2 regions of the Embleya scabrispora genome follow, and region 2 is predicted to be linked to the other one. Evidence: riboswitches for the same ligand, from Rfam matches in the RefSeq annotation. Region 2 holds a riboswitch; the other holds the start of a gene.

Region 1 (10,504 bases), 1.1 Mb from region 2:
GTAGGCGGCGGCGGCCACGTCGAGCGGGTCGGCCGCGGCGGGCACCTTGCCCGCTTCGAGCGCCTCGGAGATCTCCGGCAGGCCCTTGCGGAAGCGCTCCGCTATGCGCTGGCGGAACACCGGATCGTTCTCGAGGGCGGCGGCCAGCGGCGTCGCGGCGAACTTGGCCCGGCGCTGGTGGGTGAACCGGGCGAACCGGCGCAGCGGTCCCGGGACCTCGTCGGCGGTCATCGTGCCGAGCGCGTCGGCGGCCACCGAGATCACCCGAACCCGAACCGCCTCCGGCAACGGCCCGGTCAACACCTCGGGCTCGACGACCGGCGCCTCGGACGTAGGGCGCTCCGCCTCGGGGCCGACGGCCGCCTCGACGCTCGCGGCCGCCTCGACGGCCCCGGCGGGAACGTCACCGGCGGGATGTGTACCGGCCGGCGGCTCGGCGGCCCCGTGCGCCTCCGAGGCGACGGCGTGATGCACGGCCCCCTCGGACTCCGCGGACCGTGGCGAACCCGTCGCGGACTCGACGAGCCCGTTGGCCCCGGCCTGCCGACCCGGTTCGACGGGCTGCGCATCGGTCACCGCATCGGTCGCCGCCGCGGTCCCGGACTGCGCGTCGAGGTCGGGCTCGGCGGCCGGCACCGCCTCGGCGGCGTCGGCGGCGTGCGCAGGCGTGACCTCGTCCGCGCGGGTATCCGGTCCGCTCACTGCTCCTCCGGTCCTTCCCGTTCCCTCGAGGCCCCTCCCCGCGTCACCGTTGCCGGGACGCCGACGCCTTGATCATGGCGTGTTCCGCACCGCCGACGGTCGCGCCGGGCCGCCCCGATGCCGAAACGATGCACAGTCCCATTGTCCCCGGCCGGTCTCGGCGCTCAGGTCGCGTCGGGGCGCGCCACCAGTTCGACGGAATCGGTCGCGTTGCACCAGCGGCAGCGCACCGACTCGATCTCGTCCGAGACGATCTCGCGCTCCTCGACCCGGGGGCGCCCGCCAGGTCGAGGTGGGTGAACTCCACGGCCTTGGTGGTCCGCGTCACGTCGAACCGGGTCAGGTTGCCGCACAGCGTGCAACGCCACCGGGTGTCCTCGGTGGGGGCCTGGATCGACATGCGTGTTCCTTTCCTGGTTCGGTCCGCGAAGCCTTACCCGTTCACCGTCGGCCGCGTACACCCCATGATGCCGGGCTGCGAGAGGTACCTGGGCGCGGCCGTGTCGGGCCGGAAACGTACCGTCCGGTACATGAGCAGCACCGCGCACCGGGATTGCCGGTCACGAGGTTCGGCGGGACAGGGCTTGCCGGCGGCCGACCCGCCGCGGCGTTCCCGCCCGCCGGACAGTATCGCCCCGGGCCACGAGTTGCGAACCATGCCCGGATCCCGAGCGATTCGTGACGAGGTGGAGCGACAGGTGTTCACGGTCGTCGATCTGGAGACCACGGGCCTGGATCCGCGGGAGGCCCGAATCACCGAGATCGCCGCCGTCCGGGTGCGTGGGGCGGACCGCCTGGGCGAGTTCGCGACCCTGGTCGCGCCCGGGGTGCCGATCCCGGAATTCATCACCGACCTGACCGGGATATCCGACGACCTGGTGGCCGACGCGCCGCCGCTGCGCCTGGTGCTGCCGGCGTTCACCCACTTCGCCGAGGACGCCATCCTGGTCGCCCACAACGCCCCCTTCGACGTGGGCTTTCTGCGTACCGCGAGCATCGCGTGCGACCACGCCTGGCCCGACTTCCGGGTCGTCGACACCCTCGCCCTGGCCCGCGCGCTGCTGCCCGCCGGGACACTGCCGAACCTGCGGTTGGGCACCCTCGCACGCTACTTCGAGGCGCCCACCGACCCGACCCACCGAGCGTTGGCCGACGCACGCGCGACGGCACACGTGTTGGGCGCGTTCATCGACCGGATGCACGCGAGCGGCCGCCACGAACTGGCCGACCTCCTGGCCCTGGGCCGCCCCCGGCACCGGGCGTCCGCGAGCGCCAAACCACTCCGATCGGGTGACCCGTGACCCGGATTCGAGTACACATGGTCGCGCCGGCGACCCCGCACCGACGGGCGCGCCGACTAAGCTCGGGCACCTTGTCGTCGACAGCCGGAGGACTACCCCGTGATCACCGCGATCGTGCAGGTCAAGACGCGTGTGGACCAGACCCCGGAAATCGCGGAGGCGATCGCCGCGATCGAGGGTGTGAGCGAGGTCTACTCGGTGACCGGTGAGTTCGACCTGATCGCCATGGTGCGCGTACGCGCCCACGACGACCTGGCCGACGTCATCCCCGGCCGCCTCAACAAGGTCCCGGGAGTAGAGGCCACCACCACCCACATCGCCTTCCGCACCTACTCCCAACACGACCTCGAAGCAGCCTTCGCCATCGGCCTCGAATAACCCGAAGCCGGACGAGCCCGAGGCCCGTCCGGCAACCACTCCGGCCTGTACGGACGATCCCCTCAGTCTGTCCGGCGCTTGAGGACGACTGGGCTGGGCCGCAGTCGACGGGAGCGGAGGGCGGGGCGGGGGTCGTGACGGGAGCGGAGGGCGGGGCCCGAGACGCGACGCGAGCCGAGGGTGGGGCCGGGGTCGTGTTGGCGGCGGCGGCTTTTTATTGGGCGCTTCGCGCCGGCTCGCGAGGCACCGCTTTTCTGCTCCCCCGCTTCGCTCCTCCGCAGAAAAGCGGCACCCCGCTCGCGGCTGTGCGCCCCTCCGCTTCGCTCCGGGTCGCCCAGCCCAAAAGACAAGCGGCGGCTCCGCCGCTCTCCGCGCTGCGCGCGTCGATCGCGTGGGCGGCCCGGTTCGCGGGCGCTGACGCGCCTGGGAACAACGAAGCCGGACGGCCCGTGGCCAAATCAGGCCGCACCGCAGTCAACCCCGCTCACCCAACCGCCCCAGCCCGTCCGGCGCTTGAGGACAACCCACCCGGGCCACATCACCCACACCGCAACCGACCCCGCCCGGCCAACCATCCCAGCCCGTCCGGCGCTTGAGGACAACCCACCCGGGCCACATCACCCACACCGCAACCGACCCCGCCCGGCCAACCATCCCAGCCCGTCCGGCGCTTGAGGACAACCCACCCGGGCCACATCACCCACACCGCAACCGACCCCGCCCGGCCAACCGCCCCAGCCCGTCCGGCGTTTGAGGACGGCTCGAACGGGCCTTACGGCGACGGGTGCCTCGAGGCTCACCTGTTCCGCCACCCGTCGAGCCGGCGGCAAAGCCCTATGCCGCGGGCAACGAGCGCTCGCCGCGCGGGTCCGCGTCCGGGACACACCGCCCGCCATCCACCGTGTAGTTCCAGACGGCTCCGCGCTCCACCAACTCCCGCACTGCCGCCGCGAAGCGGTCCAGGTGTTCGACGGGCGTTCCCAGACCGAAGCTGACCCGGATCGCGTTGAGGTTCTGCTGCCCCTCCGGCGCATCCGGCGACCCGCACTCGGTCGGCTGATCGGCCCGCCCGCCCAACAGGTGCCGCACCAGCGGGTGCGCGCAGAACAGCCCGTCCCGCACGCCGATCCCGTACTCCGCCGACAACACCGCCGCGAACCGCGAGCTGTTCCACCCCTCGACCACGAACGAGAGCACGCCCACCCGGGCCGACTCGGGCCCGAACAGCTCCAGCGTCCGCACCTGGGGAATCTCCGCCAACCGCGCCCGCAACCGCGCCAACAACGCCTCTTCGCGCGCGACCAGCGCCGCCGGCCCCGCCTCGGTGATCGCCCGGCACGCGGACGCCAACGCGTAGGCGCCGATCACGTTCGGCGACCCCGCCTCGTGCCGGGCCGCGCCGCTCTGCCACTCGACGTGGTCGCGCGAGACCGCCTTGCTCGCCCCGCCGCCCGCCAGGTACGGCTCCGCCGCGTCCAGCCAGTCCCCGCGCCCGGCCAACACCCCCGAGCCGAACGGCGCGTACAGCTTGTGCGCCGACAGCGCGATCCAGTCCACGTCCAGGTCCGCGACCGACACCGGGTGGTGCGGCGCCAGTTGCGCCGCGTCCAGCACGATCCGCGCCCCGAACCGGTGCGCCACCTCGGCCAGTTCCGCCACCGGGAACAGCTCGCCGGTCACGTTCGAGGCACCGGTCACACACACCAAACGAGGCCCGTCGCCGGAGCCTTCGAGCGCGGCCTCCAGCGCCGCGACCGCCTGCGCCGGCGAGGACGGCGCCGCCAACTGGGTCACCCCGGCATGCCGACGCCACGGCAGCAGCGCCGCGTGGTGCTCGGTCTCGAACACGAACACCCGGGTGCCGCGCGGCAGTACGGAGGCGAGCAGGTTCAGCGAGTCGGTGGTGCCCCGGGTGAACAGCAGCGTGTCGTCGCCCCGCAGCCCGAGGAACTCCGCGACCGTGGCCCGGCTCTGCTCGTACAGATCGGTGGACAACTGCGACAGGTAGCCGGCGCCGCGATGCACGCTGCCGTAGTACGGCAGATAGCCGGCCACGTCGTCCCACACCCGCTGCAGACACGGCGCGCTGGCCCCGTAGTCGAGCGCCGCGTACTCCACCTCGCCCCCGGTGACCAGCGGAACGAGCACATCCCGCCCGACCACGGGCAGCGGGGCGGCGATGGCGACATCGGCGTCGAAGGCGACGGAAGCAGCGGAAGTGGTACCGGCGGTCATGGGAAATCTCCTCGGCAGACGGAGACCGGCTCGCGCAATGCCATGTCGAGAAGTCGACATCTGAGCAGCGCGGAGTGATCCCCGGATGAGATGTGGTCTCGGAAAAGCGACGCGCGACGAATCAGCGCGTACGGAATGGGCCGATCAGCCCGTTTCGAGAAAGAGATTTCACGCCATCACATGCTCCCCAGGTACAGGACCCGGTTCGCATAGGGCAATTGCCTGCCGCCACACCAGGGGTCCGCGCTTGCCGGGACGCCTGACGACGCCCGACCGTGTCATCACCCGGGGCACCCCACCGCGGAGCGAGGGTTGCCGGACAGCAAGCCGGGGCTTTCCACTGTCACTCGTGACCTGCGCAGAATTATTACCGCAGGAATCGCCGCGCGCAACGACCACCCCACCGGTTCCACATGCTGGACACCGCCCGGACGCCCGACGGAGCCCGAACACGACGACGCCGGGCAGGCCGCCCTCGGCCCACCCGGCGTACATCCGCCTCCGGCTACTCCCGCGCGAACGACCGCGTCACGCCCACCCATCGATCGAGCGCCGCCTGCGCCGCCCCCGAGTCGATCGCCTCCGCCGCTCGCTCGATCCCGGCCGCCAACTGCTGCGTCAGCGATCCGTCTCCCGGGCCGAGCGCGGCCAGCGCCGCCGCCGAGTTCAACAACACCGCGTCGCGCACCGCGCCCTTCTCCCCCGCGAGCAGCTTCCGGGCCACCTCCGCGTTGAACGTCGCGTCGCCACCGCGCAGCGTCTCGATCCCGTTCAACGCGATGCCCAGATCACGCGGATCCACCCGGTCCTCGCGCACGGCGCCGTCCCGCACGATCCACACCTGCGACGTGGTGGTCACGGTCAACTCGTCCAACCCGTCGTCACCGCGGAAGACCAGCGCGGTGGCCCCACGATCGGCCAGCACACCGGCCACGATCGGCGCCATCCGCAGATCCGCGACACCGATCGCGTGGTGCCGGACCCGTGCCGGATTGGTCAGCGGACCCAGGAAGTTGAACGTGGTCGGCACGCCCAGCTCGCGCCGCGCCTGCGCCGCGTGCCGCAGCGACGGGTGGAAACGTTGCGCGAAGCACAGCGTGATGCCCGCCTCCCGGGCCGTCCGGGCCACCTGATCCGGGGTCAGGTCCAGCACCACACCGAGCGCTTCGAGCACGTCGGCCGCGCCGCTGGCCGACGACGCCGCCCGGTTGCCGTGCTTGACCACGGTCTCGCCCGCGCCCGCGACCACGATCGCGGACATGGTCGAGATGTTCACCGTGCGGGCGAGGTCGCCGCCGGTGCCGACGATGTCCACCGTGCGGCCGGGCACCTCGATGGTCGACGCGTGTTCGTACATCGCCCGCACCAGGCCCGAGACCTCGTCCACGGTCTCGCCCTTGGCCCGCAGCGCGATCACGAACCCGGCCACCTGCACCGGCGTGGCCTCGCCGGTCATGATGTGGTCCATCGCCCACGCCGTGGCATCCGCCGGCAGGTCGTCACCCCGCATGAGCGAGGCCAGGAGGTCGCGCCAGGAACGGGCCGCCGGGTTGCCGCCGCTCTGGTACGTAGAGGCCGAGGCGCCCATGGTCCGCTCCCGCAGTGTCATCGGATGAGTCGGCGCCAGCGTACCGACCGCGGCCGCCGCTGCCCGACGGTTATCCGCGATGCGGTCAGGCCGGCTGACGTCCCGCGATCCGCCCGCGGATCAGGTCGGCCGCCGCCGAGGCGAGCGTGCGCGGGTCCAGCGGATGCGCGACCACCGCGTCGGCCCGGCACCAGGTGGCCAGCCACGCGTCCTGCGGGCGACCGACCAGGGTGAGTACGGGCGGGCAGTTGTAGATCTCGTCCTTGAGCTGCCGGCACACGCCCATGCCGCCGGCGGGGGCGGTCTCCCCGTCCAGGATCACGAGGTCCACGCCGCCCTTGTCCATCGCCTCGATCACGGCGGGCTCGGTGGCGCACTCCAGGTATTCCACGAACGGTACGTCGACGGCGGGCCTGCGCCCGAGCGCGAGGGTGACCTTCCGACGGGTGTTGCGGTCGTCGCTGTACACAAGGACGGTCATGGTCTCGCCGCGCGTCATGTCCACCTGCCTGAGTCCGGGTACGGGACGACAACTTGGATCCGCCCAGGATGTTAGCGCTTTTCCCGGCGCGAATGTGGGGCTCGTCACGCTCCGATCCCGGCCCGACCACCCGGCTCCGCCCGACTCACCCGCGCGCCAGCACCTCGTAGCCCTCGGCGTCCCCGCCCAACCGCTGCGCCAGCCCCGCCATGCGGGTGCGTTCGCGGGCCGGTTCGAGGCCGGTGAGCACCTGCTGCCGCGCGATCCGCACCCGCAGCGGCCGCTCGTCGGCCGCCACGACCGTGACCGCCCACCCGTCCGCTGCCAGGATCCGGGTCGCCTCCGCGACCGCGTCGTGATCCGGCAGGGTCACCAGGTGCCGCATCACGAACGGACCGGTCTCCACCGCCACTCCGGCCGCCCGCATCTCCGCGACCACCGCCGAGTCGGCACGCGCCGGATCGAAGCAGGAGCCGACCACGACCAGCGTGCCGTCGTCGACGAGCGCGGGCACCGGCTCGGCACGCCGCCGGCGGAGGAACCGTTCGAGGATCATGTCGCGACGCTACTCGGCCGCGCCCGCCGGCCTCGGCTCGACCCCGCGGGCCACCCGGACGGCCGAATCGCCGTCCTCCGTTCGGGCAGAGTCACCCGCAAGAGTGCTCTTCGCGACGGATTTTCCGGCGCCCTCGGCGCCCTCGGCGCCTTCGCCGCCCGCCGCCGCCTCACGCGCCAACCGCTCCTCCCGGGCCTTGCGCCCGGCCTCGATCAGTTCGAGTCGATCGAGCCGCCGGTCCTCGCGCACCGCCTCGCGTTCGGACGCCTTGGCCCACTGCACGAACAACACGAGGAAGACGAGCAGTCCGATGATGTCGCCGCTGCCCCACAGGATCCCGCCGGCGGTGCCCTGGTCGGACAGCGGACTCGCGCCCCAGTCGCGACCGAGGTCGTTGTACCAGTCACCGGCCAGCACGGTGGACGAACTCATGATCGCGATGCCCAGCCAGGCATGGAACGGCAGTGTCGCGAAGACCGCCAGCAACCGCATCGGATGACTCGCGCGCGGCATCGGGTCGAGCCCGAGCAGTGGCCAGAACCACATGCAGCCGATGATCACGAAGTGCACGTGATTCATGTCGTGCATGAACGTGTTCCGCAGCGTCAGCTCGTACCAGGGCGTGAAGTACAGCGCGAACGGATTGAGCACGAAGACGAAGCCGGCGAAGGCCGGGAAGGTGACCACCTTCGAGAATCTGCTGTGCAGGAGGGCGTTGAGCCGATTACGCCACTTGGTCGGCAGGGTGCGCAATGCGAGGGTGATCGGCGCGCCCAGCGCCAGGAAGATCGGCGTGATCATCGCCAGCACCATGTGCTGCACCATGTGCACGCTCAACAACACGGTGTCGTAGGCGGCCAGCGCCGACTCGGTCGCGATCAGGAACGTGCCGAGACCCAACCCCAGGAACGAGAAGGTGCGCCACCGCGACCACGCGTCCCCACGGGCCCTGAGCTTGTGCACCCCGTACAGATAGAGCCCGCCGAACACCATCGCGACCAGGATCGGGATCGGCTCGAACACCCACCCGGTCAGGAGCCGAATGGGGGTCAGTTCGGGCGGGACGTTCCCTGGGGTCGCGTGTGCCAGGAACATCCCGGCATCGCCTGCGGAGCCACTCACGGAACCAGAGCCTAACCCCGACACGTTCAACGAGGGTTACCCCCCGAAGTGTGGGCAGATCCGGCGACCGCAATAATGGCCGCCGTGGCGACAGCAACTTCACTAGAAACCGGGCCCCCCTCACACGGGACACACGGGACACTCAACCGTCCCAACTTGGTCAGCATCGGCACGATCGTCTGGTTGGCGTCGGAGCTGATGTTCTTCGCGGCCTTGTTCGCGATGTATTTCACCATCCGGTCGGTCACCGGCTCGGACGCCTGGCGCGAGCACGCCGGTGAGCTGAACATCCCGTTCTCGACGGGCAACACGACGATCCTCGTGCTGTCCTCGCTCACCTGTCAGCTCGGCGTCTTCGCGGCCGAACGCGGTGACGTCAAGAAGCTCCGCATGTGGTTCATCATCACCTTCATCATGGGCGCCGTCTTCGTCGGCGGTCAGGTGATGGAGTACACGGAGCTGGTCAAGGAGGGCACGACTCTTTCGTCGTCGGCTTACGGTTCGGTCTTCTACCTGACCACCGGCTTCCACGGCATGCACGTGACGGGCGGTCTGATCGCCTTCCTGTTGGTCCTCGGACGCACCTACGCGGCCCGACGGTTCACGCACGAGCAGGCCACGGCCGCAATCGTCGTCTCGTACTACTGGCACTTCGTCGACGTGGTCTGGATCGGTCTGTTCTTCACGATCTACGTCATCAGGTAGACGTCCGACACTTCCTACGCAGACGACATTGGACCGGGGTTATCCGTGAAAAAGCTCTCCGCGCGGCGACGCCACCCCTTGGCGGCGATCGTCGTACTCATTTTTGCGCTCGCGGCCACGGGGGGGCTGTACGCCGCGTTCGCGCCCGCCAAGAAGGCGGAGGCCGACGACTCTGCCTCCATCGCGGTCGAAGCGGGCAAGAAGCTCTACCTGAGCGGATGTTCGACCTGCCACGGGCTCGACGCCCAGGGCTCCTCGGACGGTCCCCCTCTGGTCGGCGTCGGCGCGGCCGCCGTCGACTTCCAGGTGTCGACCGGCCGGATGCCCCTCCAGCAGCCCGGCGCCCAGGCGCCGCGCAAGCCCGAGGTCTACACCCCGGCGCAGATCGAGCAGCTCTCCGCGTACGTGGCCTCCCTCGGCGTCGGCCCCAAGATCCCGACGGCGAACATGTACGCCCCCGACGGCGACATCGTCAACGGCGCCGAGCTGTTCCGCACGAACTGCTCGCAGTGCCACAACTTCTCCGGTGAGGGCGGCGCCCTGACCCAGGGCAAGTTCGCACCGCCGCTGAAGAACGTGGACCCGAAGCACATCTACGAGGCCATGCTCACCGGCCCGCAGAACATGCCTTCGTTCCCGGACAGCACGATGCCCGAGCAGCAGAAGAAGGACATCGTCACCTACGTGCGTGAGACGACGCACAAGGAGCCGAACCCCGGCGGTCTCGGTCTCGGCCGCCTCGGCCCGGTCTCCGAGGGCCTCTTCGGCTGGATCATCGCGCTCGGCCTGCTGATCGGCTGTGCGATCTGGATTGCCGCCCGGACCCCCAAGGCCAGGACCAAATGAGTAGCCAGGACAAATCCGAAGTGCCCGAAGAGCACCTGCCCGAGGTTCCCGCCTCGGCACATGTTCCGGCGGAAAGCGACCCGTTCGCCGACCCCGGCCTGCCGGCCCACGAGCCGCGCCGTACCGACATCGACGAGAAGGCGGCCAATCGCGCCGAGCGTCAGGTCGCGTTCCTCTTCGTGATCTCGATGCTGGCCACGATCGGCTTCATCTGGTCGTACGTCGGCATCGACAAAGACCGCATCATCGACATCTTCTTCTTCGGGAAGATCGGTGCCCAGAACGCCGCCCTCGGCGGCACCCTCGGCATCGCGCTGTTCTGCATCGGCGCCGGCGCGATCCACTGGGCGCGCACGCTGATGACGGACGAGGAGATCGTCCAGGAGCGCCACGAGTTCACCTCGGACCCGGAGACCCGCGAGTACGCGATCCGCGAGTTCACCCAGGGCGCCTCCGACTCGGTGATCGGCCGTCGGCCGCTGATCCGGCGCACGATGATCGGCGCGATGGCCCTGGTGCCGCTGTCCGGCGTCGTGCTGCTGCGCGACCTCGGCCCGATGCCCGGCACCAAGCTCCGGCACACCGAGTGG
Region 2 (10,504 bases):
GCGGGTGTGCCCGGTGGCATACGAAAGAGGCGGCCCCCCGAAGGGGACCGCCTCTCGCGTGGAGCTACCGACCGGGGAGGTCGGGACTGCCGATCCTCAGCGGATCAGAAGTCCATGCCGCCCATGTCCGGGGCGCCGCCGCCGGCCGGAGCGGCGTTCTTCTCCGGCTTGTCGGCGATGACGGCCTCGGTGGTCAGGAACAGCGCGGCGATCGACGCGGCGTTCTGCAGCGCGGAACGGGTGACCTTCGCCGGGTCGATGATGCCCTCGGCGATGAGGTCCACGTAGTCGCCGGTCGCGGCGTTGAGGCCGTGACCCGGGGTCAGGTTGCGCACCTTCTCCACAACCACGCCGCCCTCGAGGCCGGCGTTGACCGCGATCTGCTTGAGCGGGGCCTCGACGGCCAGGCGCACGATGTTCGCGCCGGTGGCCTCGTCGCTGTCCAGCTCGAGCTTGTCGAACGCGATGGTGGACGCCTGGAGCAGGGCCACGCCACCACCGGCGACGATGCCCTCCTCGACGGCGGCCTTCGCGTTGCGCACCGCGTCCTCGATGCGGTGCTTGCGCTCCTTGAGCTCGACCTCGGTCGCGGCACCGGCCTTGATGACCGCCACGCCGCCCGCGAGCTTCGCCAGGCGCTCCTGGAGCTTCTCGCGGTCGTAGTCCGAGTCGGAGTTCTCGATCTCGGCGCGGATCTGGTTGACCCGACCCGCGACCTGGTCCGAGTCACCGGCGCCGTCGACGATGGTGGTCTCGTCCTTGGTGACGACGACCTTGCGGGCGCGGCCGAGGAGTTCGAGACCGGCGGTGTCGAGCTTGAGGCCGACCTCCTCGGAGATGACCTGGCCACCGGTGAGGATGGCGATGTCGCCGAGCATGGCCTTGCGACGGTCGCCGAAGCCCGGAGCCTTGACGGCGACGGACTTGAAGGTGCCGCGGATCTTGTTCACGACGAGCGTGGCCAGGGCCTCGCCCTCGACGTCCTCGGAGATGATCATGAGCGGCTTGCCCGACTGCATGACCTTCTCGAGGAGCGGGAGGAGGTCCTTCACCGAGGTGATCTTCGAGTTGACGATGAGCACGTAGGCGTCTTCGAGGACGGCCTCCATGCGCTCCATGTCGGTCGCGAAGTAGGGCGAGATGTAGCCCTTGTCGAAGCGCATGCCCTCGGTGAGCTCGAGCTCGAGACCGAAGGTGTTGCTCTCCTCGACGGTGATGACGCCTTCCTTGCCGACCTTGTCCATGGCCTCGGCGATCATCTCGCCGATCAGCGGGTCGGCGGCGGAGATCGAGGCGGTGGAGGCGATCTGCTCCTTCGTCTCGACGTCCTTCGCGAGCGCGAGCAGCTGCTCGGAGACGGCCTCGACGGCCTTCTCGATGCCGCGCTTGAGGGCCATCGGGTTCGCGCCGGCGGCCACGTTGCGCAGGCCCTCGCGGACGAGCGCCTGGGCGAGGACGGTCGCGGTCGTCGTACCGTCACCGGCGACGTCGTCCGTCTTCTTGGCGACCTCCTTGACCAGCTCGGCACCGATCTTCTCGTACGGGTCCTCGAGCTCGATCTCCTTGGCGATGCTCACACCATCGTTGGTGATGGTGGGCGCACCCCACTTCTTCTCGAGCACGACGTTGCGGCCCTTGGGGCCCAGCGTGACCTTGACGGCGTCGGCGAGCTGGTTCATCCCGCGCTCGAGGCCGCGGCGCGCTTCCTCGTTGAACGCGATGATCTTGGCCATGTGGTGAAGTCCTCCCAGAACGGGGGTGAGTGCCGGACCGCACAGGTGCCCGCGACGGACGACCCGACCACCGCGAGGATCCCTCCCTCACGGGTGCCGAGCCTCACCGGCCCGGTCCGTTTCTGTCACTCTCACATCCAGAGTGCTAACGCCAATGATTAGCACTCGACCATGCCGAGTGCAAGCGCAACGACCCCTCTCGACCCACTCGCGCGTACACCGCGCGTGTCGCACGCCCCACCGCCCCCCGGCCCCACCACCCGACCCCCGCACGGGTTCGGGTCGGCGGCCCCGCGCCGCGATCGTGTTCCGTCGTGCCCGCGTGCTCGGGCCCGGACGTGCAACGACCGGGGCCCGGCCCCCGCTTGGCGGGAAGGCCGGGCCCCGGTCATTGATCCGACAGGATCGGGCGTGTGTGTGCCGCGATGTGTCGTGCAGTCCGTGGTGTGGACCGTTTCAAGCAGAGGAGCAGAGGAGCGCATGGCTCCCGGTTCAGGCGGTGACGCGGACCATGTCGGCCTGCGGCCCCTTCTGCCCCTGCGAGATCTCGAACTCGACTCGCTGCCCCTCCTCGAGCGTCCGGTACCCGTCCATCTGGATCGCGCTGTAGTGGACGAAAACGTCCGCCCCACCGTCGACCGCGATGAAGCCGTACCCCTTCTCCGCGTTGAACCACTTGACGGCGCCCTGAGCCATTCCTAACTCCCCTGTTACTGGCCCTTTCACGGATACTGCACGCCGCAGCTCCGGGTTCGTATCCAGAAGGACCCGGCCCTCTGCTACGACCGCGGCTGAATGTATCCGGACGGATGCCCGGAGCAACAGGTCAATCGGACGAGAATTCCCGAGCGAATAAAACGCGCATTCTTCGCGAGTCTCCGGGAAAGCCGTATTTCAATCCACCAGGAAAACGACTTTCCACACATATCGGATGTGATCCCGACCACGGGTTTACCGACGCGCCGCCGCCAAAGGCGGGAAATGGAGCCGGTTAAACCCCGGTTACGCACAACCTCCGACAGGAACGAAGAAATCCGCCGCGCGGTGCTCCGGCGGCGGATTTCTTCGTTCCGTTTCGGGCCCGATCAAGGAAGATCGGGACGCTCGGCCTATCGCGTCAGCAACCCCCGGCGACCGCCGGGATGATCGAAACGGTGCCCTTGTCGGGGATCGCCGTGGCGAGCCCGTCGGCGAAGCGCACGTCCTCGTCGTCCACGTACAGATTCACAAAGCGACGCAGCTTGCCCTCGTCGTCGAGGATGCGCGCGCGAATTCCGGTGTGGTCCTTTTCCAGGGAGTCCAGGACCTCGGCGAGCGTGGTGCCCTCGGCGGACACCTCCGCCGCCCCGCCCGTGTAGGTGCGCAGGATGGTCGGGATGCGAACGGAGACGCTCATGCGAGGCCGGCCTTTCGGAAGGAGTCCAGGGTGGGTCGAATGGTCGCGGTGGGTCCGGTCGTCGGCGTGACCGCGTCCAACGTCTTGAGGCCGTCGCCCGTGTTGAGCACGACCGTCTCGGCGTCCGGATCCAGCGCGCCGGACTCGAGCAGCTTGCGCAGGCAGCCCACGGTGACCCCGCCCGCGGTCTCGCCGAAGATGCCCTCGGTACGGGCGAGCAGCTTCATCGCCTCGACCACCTCGACGTCGTTCACGTCCTCCACCGCGCCGCCCGTGCGCTTGCACACGTCGAGCACGTAGGGACCGTCGGCGGGGTTGCCGATCGCGAGCGACTTGGCGATCGTGTCCGGCTGCACCGGGCGGATCACGTCGTGCCCGGCCTTCCACGCGGCGGCCACCGGGGAACACCCCGTCGCCTGGGCGCCGAAGATCCGGTACGGCGCGTCCTCGACCAGACCCAGCGCGATCAACTCGCGGAAGCCCTTGTCGATCTTGGTCAGCTGCGACCCCGACGCGATGGGAATGACGATCTGCTCCGGCAGTTTCCAGCCGAGTTGTTCGGCGATCTCGTAGGCGAGCGTCTTGGAACCCTCGCCGTAGTAGGGCCGCAGGTTGACGTTGACGAAGCCCCAGCTCTCGCCGGCCGGGTCGCCGATCAGCTCCGAACAGAACCGGTTGACCTCGTCGTAGGTCCCCTCGATGGCGACCAGCTCGCCGCCGTAGACCGCCGCCGTGACGACCTTGCCGGCCTCCAGGTCGGCCGGGATGAACACACAGCTGCGCAGGCCCACCCGGGCGGCGGCGGCACCCACCGCGCCGGCCAGGTTGCCCGTGGACGAGCAGGACAGCGTGGTGAAGTCGAAGGTGCGCGCGGCCTCGACCGCGATCGCCACCACGCGGTCCTTGAAGGAGTGCGTCGGGTTCCCGGAGTCGTCCTTGACGTGCAGGTTGCGCACGCCCAGCTCGCGGCCCAGGTTCTCGGCCCGGACGAGCTTGGTGAAGCCGGGGTTCAGGCTGGGCCGGGACGCGACGTCCGCGGACACCGGCAGCAGCGGCGCGTAGCGCCAGATGTTGTGCGGCCCGGCCTCGATCCGCTCCCGCGTCACGGTGCCGAACTCGTAGGCGACCTCCAGGGGGCCGAAACAGGACTCGCAGGCGTACTTCGGGCCGAGCTCCGTGCGCTCTCCGCACTCGCGACACGACAGCGCGACGGCCGGACCGAAGGAGGTGGGGGTGGCGCTGGTGGTGCGGGTGGCGGTGGGTGTCGCCATGGCGAGGGCCTTTCTGTCCTCATCTTTACCCGTGGGGTCCCACGGGCCGGACTTGGCACCTGTCCGAATCGTCGGCCGCTCGCTCGCGCCGAAAGCGCGTCACGAGGAATGACGATCGGATGGTTGCCGGGGCTTCAACGGGCCGTTCCCTCTGCCCCTCTGGATGAGCTGCTATGGCGGTGGACACACCCTTCGCCGGGTGGCCGGTCCGCGTTTGTCCGGTCCGACGTGCGATCGTCGTTACCGGTGACGACGACTGTAACCGAACCGGTGCCGCGTCGATCATCCGGTCCACCTCGCGAGACGATAAAGGGTGGAACGACCGAGGCCGGAACACCGGCGACGACAGGGGATCTTCGAACGTGACGCACGAGGTGGGCGACTGGCTCCGACGGCGGTCCTCCGCAGCCGCCGACTGGCCCGTCGACAGGCTTGTCGACGCCAAACGCGACACCCGGGTCAGCGTCGTCCTGCCCGCGTTGAACGAGGCGGCGACCGTCGGCGACATCGTCAAGGTGATCCGGACCGAGCTGGTCGAGCGGGTACCGCTGGTGGACGAGCTGGTGGTGGTCGACTCCGGCTCCACCGACGACACCTCGCGGGTGGCGGCCGACGCGGGCGCGCGGGTGGTGCACCGCGACGACATCCTGCCCGCGCTCCCGGCCGTGCGTGGCAAGGGCGAGGTGCTGTGGCGCTCGCTCCTGGTCACCGACGGCGACATCGTCGCGTTCGTGGACGCCGACCTGAAGGACTTCTCGGCGGACTTCGTTGCCGGGATTCTCGGCCCGCTGCTCACCGACCCCTCGGTCCAGCTGGTCAAGGCCATGTACGACCGGCCGCTGGAGATCGGCGACACGATCGTGCCCGCCGGCGGCGGCCGGGTGACCGAGCTGGTCGCCCGGCCCCTGCTCAACCTGCACTGGCCCGACCTGGCCGGCTTCGTGCAGCCGCTCGGCGGTGAATACGCCGCCCGCCGCACACTGCTCGAACAGCTGCCCTTCCCGTGCGGCTACGGCATCGAGACCGCGATGCTCGTGGACACCCTGCGCCTGGTCGGCCTGGACGCGATGGCGCAGGTGGACGTCGGTGTGCGACGGCACAACCACCAGGACGAGGCGGGCCTGGGGCGGATGGCGGCGGAGATACTCCAGGCCGTCGAGCGCCGACTGCGCCGCGGCCCCGCGGGCGCGCACCCGGCCGAGCCGAGCACCGTGCTGACCCAGTTCGAACGGGACGAGGCGGGCTTTCGGGTACGCACCCACGACATCGCCGCCCGGGAGCGACCGCCGATGGCGACGGTGCCGGAGTACCGCGCGCGAACCCGACTGGTCGGGCGCTGAGCCGTTGACCCGGGGTTTCGCCGCCGTTTCCCCGCTGTTCGGCCCCGGTTCACGGCTCGGTGGCCGAAGGTTCACCGCAAATTCGTGAGACGTCGAAGAGCCACACGCCCATCACGCGGGGTAGTGGACCGTACGCGTGATACTCGCCACACCGTTCGGGCCGAGGGCACGTTTGGGTCCGGGTTTGCGCATCGGGATGCGTGGCTAGGGTCGGGGCATGAGTGCTCCCCCTCCCGCCGGTGTCCTGGTCGCCTCCAATCGCGGTCCCGTGTCCTTCTCCCTGGAGGACGACGGCACGCTCACGGTGCGGCGGGGCGGCGGCGGACTGGTGTCCGGGCTGTCCACCGCCGGGCAGGGCACCGGCGCGGTGTGGGTGTGCTCCGCGCTCGGCGAGCCCGACCGCACCGCGACCCGCGCCGCGCCCTCGGGCCGGCTGGATCTCGCCGGTCACGACACCGGCGGGCTGGCCGTGCGGATGCTCGACATCGACCCCGGCACGTTCGCGCGGGCGTACAACGCCATAGCGAACTCGACCCTGTGGTTCGTCCACCACCTGCTCTACGACACCCCCTCCAAGCCGGTCTTCGACGCGCGCTTCCGCAGGGAGTGGGCCTCCTACGAGGCGTACAACCAGGCGTTCGCCGAGGCCCTGGCGGAGGAGGCGGCCGAGGGCGCCAAGGTGGTCGTACAGGACTACCACCTGACCCTGGTGCCGGTGCTGCTCCGCCGACTGCGTCCCGACCTGCGGATCGGCCACTTCGCGCACACCCCCTGGGCGCCGCCGGACTACTTCCGGCTGCTGCCCGACGACATCGCCCGCTACGTGCTCGAAGGGGTGCTCGGCGCGGACCACGCCGGATTCCATTCCCGGCGCTGGGCGCTCGCCTTCCTGGACTGCTGCGCCGACGTGCTGGGCGCCGCGGTGGACCGGGACGCGATGACCGTCACGCACGCGGGCCACGTGACCGAGATCGGCGTACACGCGCTGGGCGCCGACGCCGAGTTCCTGCGCGAGCGCGCGTCCCGGGCCGACGTGGACACCCGCCTCGCCGGGCTGCGCGAGGCGGTCGGCGACCGTCGGGTGATCGTCCGGGTGGACCGTACGGAGTTGTCCAAGAACATCGTCCGGGGCCTGCTGGCCTACCGCGAACTGCTGCGCACCCGACCGGAATGGCTCGGCCGGGTGGTGCACGTGGCGTTCGCCTACCCGTCGCGGCACGACCTGCCGGAGTACCGCGAGTACACCGCCGCGGTGCAGCGGGTGGCCAAGGAGATCGACGACGAGTTCGGCACCGGCGACTGGCAGCCGCTGATCCTGCACGTCAACGACGACTTCCCGCGCTCGCTCGCGGCGTATCGGCTGGCCGACGTCGCGTTGGTGAACCCGATCCGGGACGGGATGAACCTGGTCGCCAAGGAGGTGCCGGTGGTCTCCCTCCTGGACGAGGGGCACGGGGGTTGCGCGCTGGTGCTCTCCCGGGAGGCGGGCGCGTGCGAGGAGTTGGGCGAGGACGCGATCGTGATCAACCCGTTCGACGTCTCGCAGACCACGGAGGCGCTGCACGAGGCGCTGACGATGGACACCACCGACCGGCTCCAGCGCACCAAGCGGCTGGCCGCGGCGGCGGTGGCGCTCAATCCGCAGCAGTGGTTTTTGGAGCAACTGGACGCGTTGGACGCGTAGGACGCGTAGGACGCGTTCGAGAGGTGACTGGGGCGGCCGGGTGGCCGGGCCGCCATACGCCGGCCGAACCGCGCGGTTCGGCCGGCGTATGTGGCGGCGGGCCGGGTGCCGGGTGCCGGGTGTTCGGTGCTCAGGCTGCGGTCGGCCCGGCGGCGCGGCGTCGGCGGGTGATCACCACCGCTACCGTGCCGGCGGCGACCAGGGCCGCGCCGACGGTGCTCGCGGCGGCCAGACCGGCCGGGCCGGTGAGCGCCAGGCTGCCGCCGCCGGACGTGCCGCCCGAGCCGCCGGTGGATCCCGCGGCCCCGCCGGCGGTGCCCGAGGTGCCGGCCGACGTGGTGCCCGAGGTGCCGCCCGTGCTCGTCGAACCGGCGGTGCCGGCACCCGAGTTGCCGCCGGTGGCGCCCGCGCTCGTCCCGGCGGTCGGAGTCGAGCCGCCCTTGAAGGCGACCTTCACGAAGGCGTCCTGGCTGCGGTCGGGGGAGCCGTGCGCGGCCATGGTCAGCACGTAGCACTCGGTCTTGAGGCAGTCGACGTCCTTGCCCGCGCCGTTCTTGTACGCGGCCTTGACGTCGGTGAGCGTGACCGAGAACGTGCCGTCCGGGTTGATCCCGTCCGCGCCGTACGCCTTGATCCACTTCGAGGCGCCGTAGTTGCCCGCGTTGGTGGTCCAGTCGGCCTCCTTCGGGCCGAACACCACGTAGATCCCGTTGCCGCTGCCGGCCGCGTAGCCGGAGCCCTTGACGGTGACCGACGCGCCCGCCGGATCCAGGCCGGTGCTCGGGGTCACGGTCAGCCGCACCCCACCGGCCGCCCGAGGCGCCGCGGCCGGCGCGGCCTGTGCCGCCGTGGCGGCGCGCAACGATCGGGGCGCGGCGGCGGTCGGCGCGGGCGCGGCGAAGGTCAGCGCGACCTTGGCGGCGGGCCCGCCCTCGGCCCCGACCCGGACCTCGAACGCCGGGGCGTCCGGGGCGAATCCGGTGCCGACCACGAGCGGGGTCGCGACGAAGCCGTTGCCGTCGGCGGTGAGCACGCGGCTGCCCTTGGAGTCGATGGTGTCGCCGCCGTACAGCGCGACGGTGACCTTGGCGCCGGGAGCGAAGCCGCGGGCGGTCACGGTGATCTCGTCGCCGCCCGGGGCCAGTTCGGCGCCGCGCGAGACGGTCGCTGTGGGGCCGGCCGACGGGGTGGTGGTCGAAGGTGTCGAGGTCGACGGGGCGGCGCCGACGGCCGGTGCGGTCAGGATGCCGGCGGCGGCGACGGCCAGGCCGACGGCGGCGGCCGCGGTGAGCATGCGCGGGGCGCGCGGGGCGACGGGTGGAGTGTGCTGAGTGAACATGGCTGCTCCTGAAGGGGTTTCGGGCGACTCGACGGCGGTCGTCAGCCGGTCGGGTCGGCGGTGGCTTCGGTGCGGGTGTCGGCGGGCTTCGACCCGTCGCCGGCCTCGGTGGATTTGCCGGCCTCGGCGGACGCCGTGCCCTCGGTGGTTGCCGCGCCTTCGGCGGCGGTGCTTTTGTGGCGCCGGACGACCCGAATGAGCCGGCCGATCAGCGCGGAGAGCAGCAGCACGATCGCGCCGAGGAGCAACCACGGCGGCGCCCATATGGCGGTCGACTCGGTGGCCGAGGTCGCCGGATCGCCCGTCACCTTCACATCGGCCGTGAGGCGCCCGGCCGGGACGACGCCGGCGAAGCGCTGCACCACCTCGTGCGTGGCCCCCGGCAACAACTCGGGCAGCGTGGTGTGCTTCGGGCCGCCCAACCGCCAGCCGCCGAGGCCGGAGATCGTGGTCTCCACCCGGGCGGTGGTGCGTACGTTGCCGGTGTTGCGGACCCGGTAGCGCACCACCGCCTCGGCGCCGCCGAACATCGCGAGCGGGTTGTCGTAGGACACCCGCAGGTCCTCGATCGCCAGCCCCGGCAGCGCGGGACCGGCCACCCGCAGGTACACCCGCGCGCCGACCCGCCGGTCCACGTCGAACCGCTGCTCGCCGGGCCCGGTCGCGGCGGCCTTGATCGAGGCGACGATGGCGCCGGTGTGATCGCCGGGCGTGGCGCCGGCCGGGACGGTCAGCCGGAACGGGATGTCCGCGCGCTTGCCCGGCGCGATCGTGTACGACTCGGCGTCGAAGCCGATCCACGAGCCGACGTCCCTGGGCTGCTCGGCGCCGGTCAGCAGGGTCATTCCGCCGTCCACGGCGAGCACCGCGTCGGTGGCGTAGACGCGCAGGGTCAGCGGCTCGGCACCGAAGTTGGACACGCCGACCACGTCGACCAGGGTCTGTCCCGGTGCGGCGGTCAGCACGAAGTGGTCGCGCCCGTTCGTTGGTTGCACACCCCAGGTGAACTCGTCGGCGGCTCGGGCGGGGGCGGTGAGGGCGACGAGGGAGAGCGCGGCGGCGAACAGCACGCCGAGCAGGCGGGCGAGGGGGGCGGGCATCGCGGGACTCCAGTGGGCGGCTTCGCTGCGGGGATGGGTCGAGTGGGGTGGTTGGGGTCTTGCGGGGGTCGCGGCGCGGGCCAACTGATCAGCCGGAGTCGTGTCCCGCAGCGTGGGTTTTTGTTGGGCGCTTCGCGCCGGCTCGCGAGGGGCCACTTTTCTGCTCCCCCGCTTCGCTCCTCCGCAGAAAAGCGGCCCCTCGCTCGGGGCCGGGTGCCCCTCCGCTTCGCTCCGGGTCACCCGGCCCAAGTTCTGCGGCTCCGCCGCTCTCCGCGCTTCGCGCGTCGATCGCGTGGGTGGCCTGTGTCGTGGGCGCTGACGCGCCATGGGGGTGTGTGTGCGGTCCTTGTCGTGATGGGTCGCGCCGGTCGGGTCGGGGGCGGGGCACCCAGCCCGAGCTCTGCGGCTCCGCCGCTCTCCGCGCTTTGCGCGTCGATCGCGTGGGTGGCCTGTGTAGTGGGCGCCTGCGCGCCGCGGGGTGCGCGCGGTCCTTGTCGTGATGGGTTGCGGGGCCGGTCGGGTCGGGGGCGGGGCTTGTGGAACCGCAGCCTTCGAGGTGAACGCAACGGGTGGAGCGGGTGGGTGCACCGGGTCGGCCGGGAGGGCGTCGACGCATGCCGACGCCCGCCCGAACCTGGGTC

What was found. A riboswitch is a leader RNA that binds a small molecule or an ion and turns the genes downstream of it on or off. The one in region 2 is predicted to bind S-adenosylmethionine.
Region 1: it holds a riboswitch for S-adenosylmethionine, as region 2 does, so the genes downstream of both, B4N89_RS21960 (aminotransferase class V-fold PLP-dependent enzyme) here and thrC (threonine synthase) in region 2, are expected to answer to the same signal.

What each region holds. Positions count from the first base shown of each region.
Region 1 is NZ_MWQN01000001.1:4,945,787-4,956,290, reverse strand. It holds gene B4N89_RS21980 (NYN domain-containing protein) at 1-303, opposite strand, end outside; partial or broken gene B4N89_RS51560 (hypothetical protein) at 867-1,102, opposite strand; gene B4N89_RS21970 (exonuclease domain-containing protein) at 1,359-2,003, shown strand; gene B4N89_RS21965 (Lrp/AsnC ligand binding domain-containing protein) at 2,103-2,381, shown strand; gene B4N89_RS21960 (aminotransferase class V-fold PLP-dependent enzyme) at 3,216-4,616, opposite strand; SAM riboswitch class IV at 4,855-4,971, opposite strand; gene trpD (anthranilate phosphoribosyltransferase) at 5,122-6,204, opposite strand; gene B4N89_RS21950 (response regulator transcription factor) at 6,290-6,703, opposite strand; gene B4N89_RS21945 (ribonuclease E inhibitor RraB) at 6,831-7,241, opposite strand; gene B4N89_RS21940 (cytochrome c oxidase assembly protein) at 7,251-8,363, opposite strand; gene B4N89_RS21935 (cytochrome c oxidase subunit 3) at 8,439-9,068, shown strand; gene B4N89_RS21930 (c-type cytochrome) at 9,114-9,914, shown strand; gene B4N89_RS21925 (ubiquinol-cytochrome c reductase iron-sulfur subunit) at 9,911-10,504, shown strand, end outside.
Region 2 is NZ_MWQN01000001.1:3,875,392-3,885,895, forward strand. It holds gene groL (chaperonin GroEL) at 105-1,733, opposite strand; gene B4N89_RS17190 (cold-shock protein) at 2,226-2,429, opposite strand; gene B4N89_RS17195 (MoaD/ThiS family protein) at 2,851-3,129, opposite strand; gene thrC (threonine synthase) at 3,126-4,400, opposite strand; SAM riboswitch class I at 4,417-4,570, opposite strand; gene B4N89_RS17205 (glucosyl-3-phosphoglycerate synthase) at 4,763-5,740, shown strand; gene B4N89_RS17210 (alpha,alpha-trehalose-phosphate synthase (UDP-forming)) at 5,958-7,424, shown strand; gene B4N89_RS50725 (hypothetical protein) at 7,555-8,763, opposite strand; gene B4N89_RS17220 (DUF916 domain-containing protein) at 8,805-9,863, opposite strand; gene B4N89_RS17225 (hypothetical protein) at 10,503-10,504, opposite strand, start outside.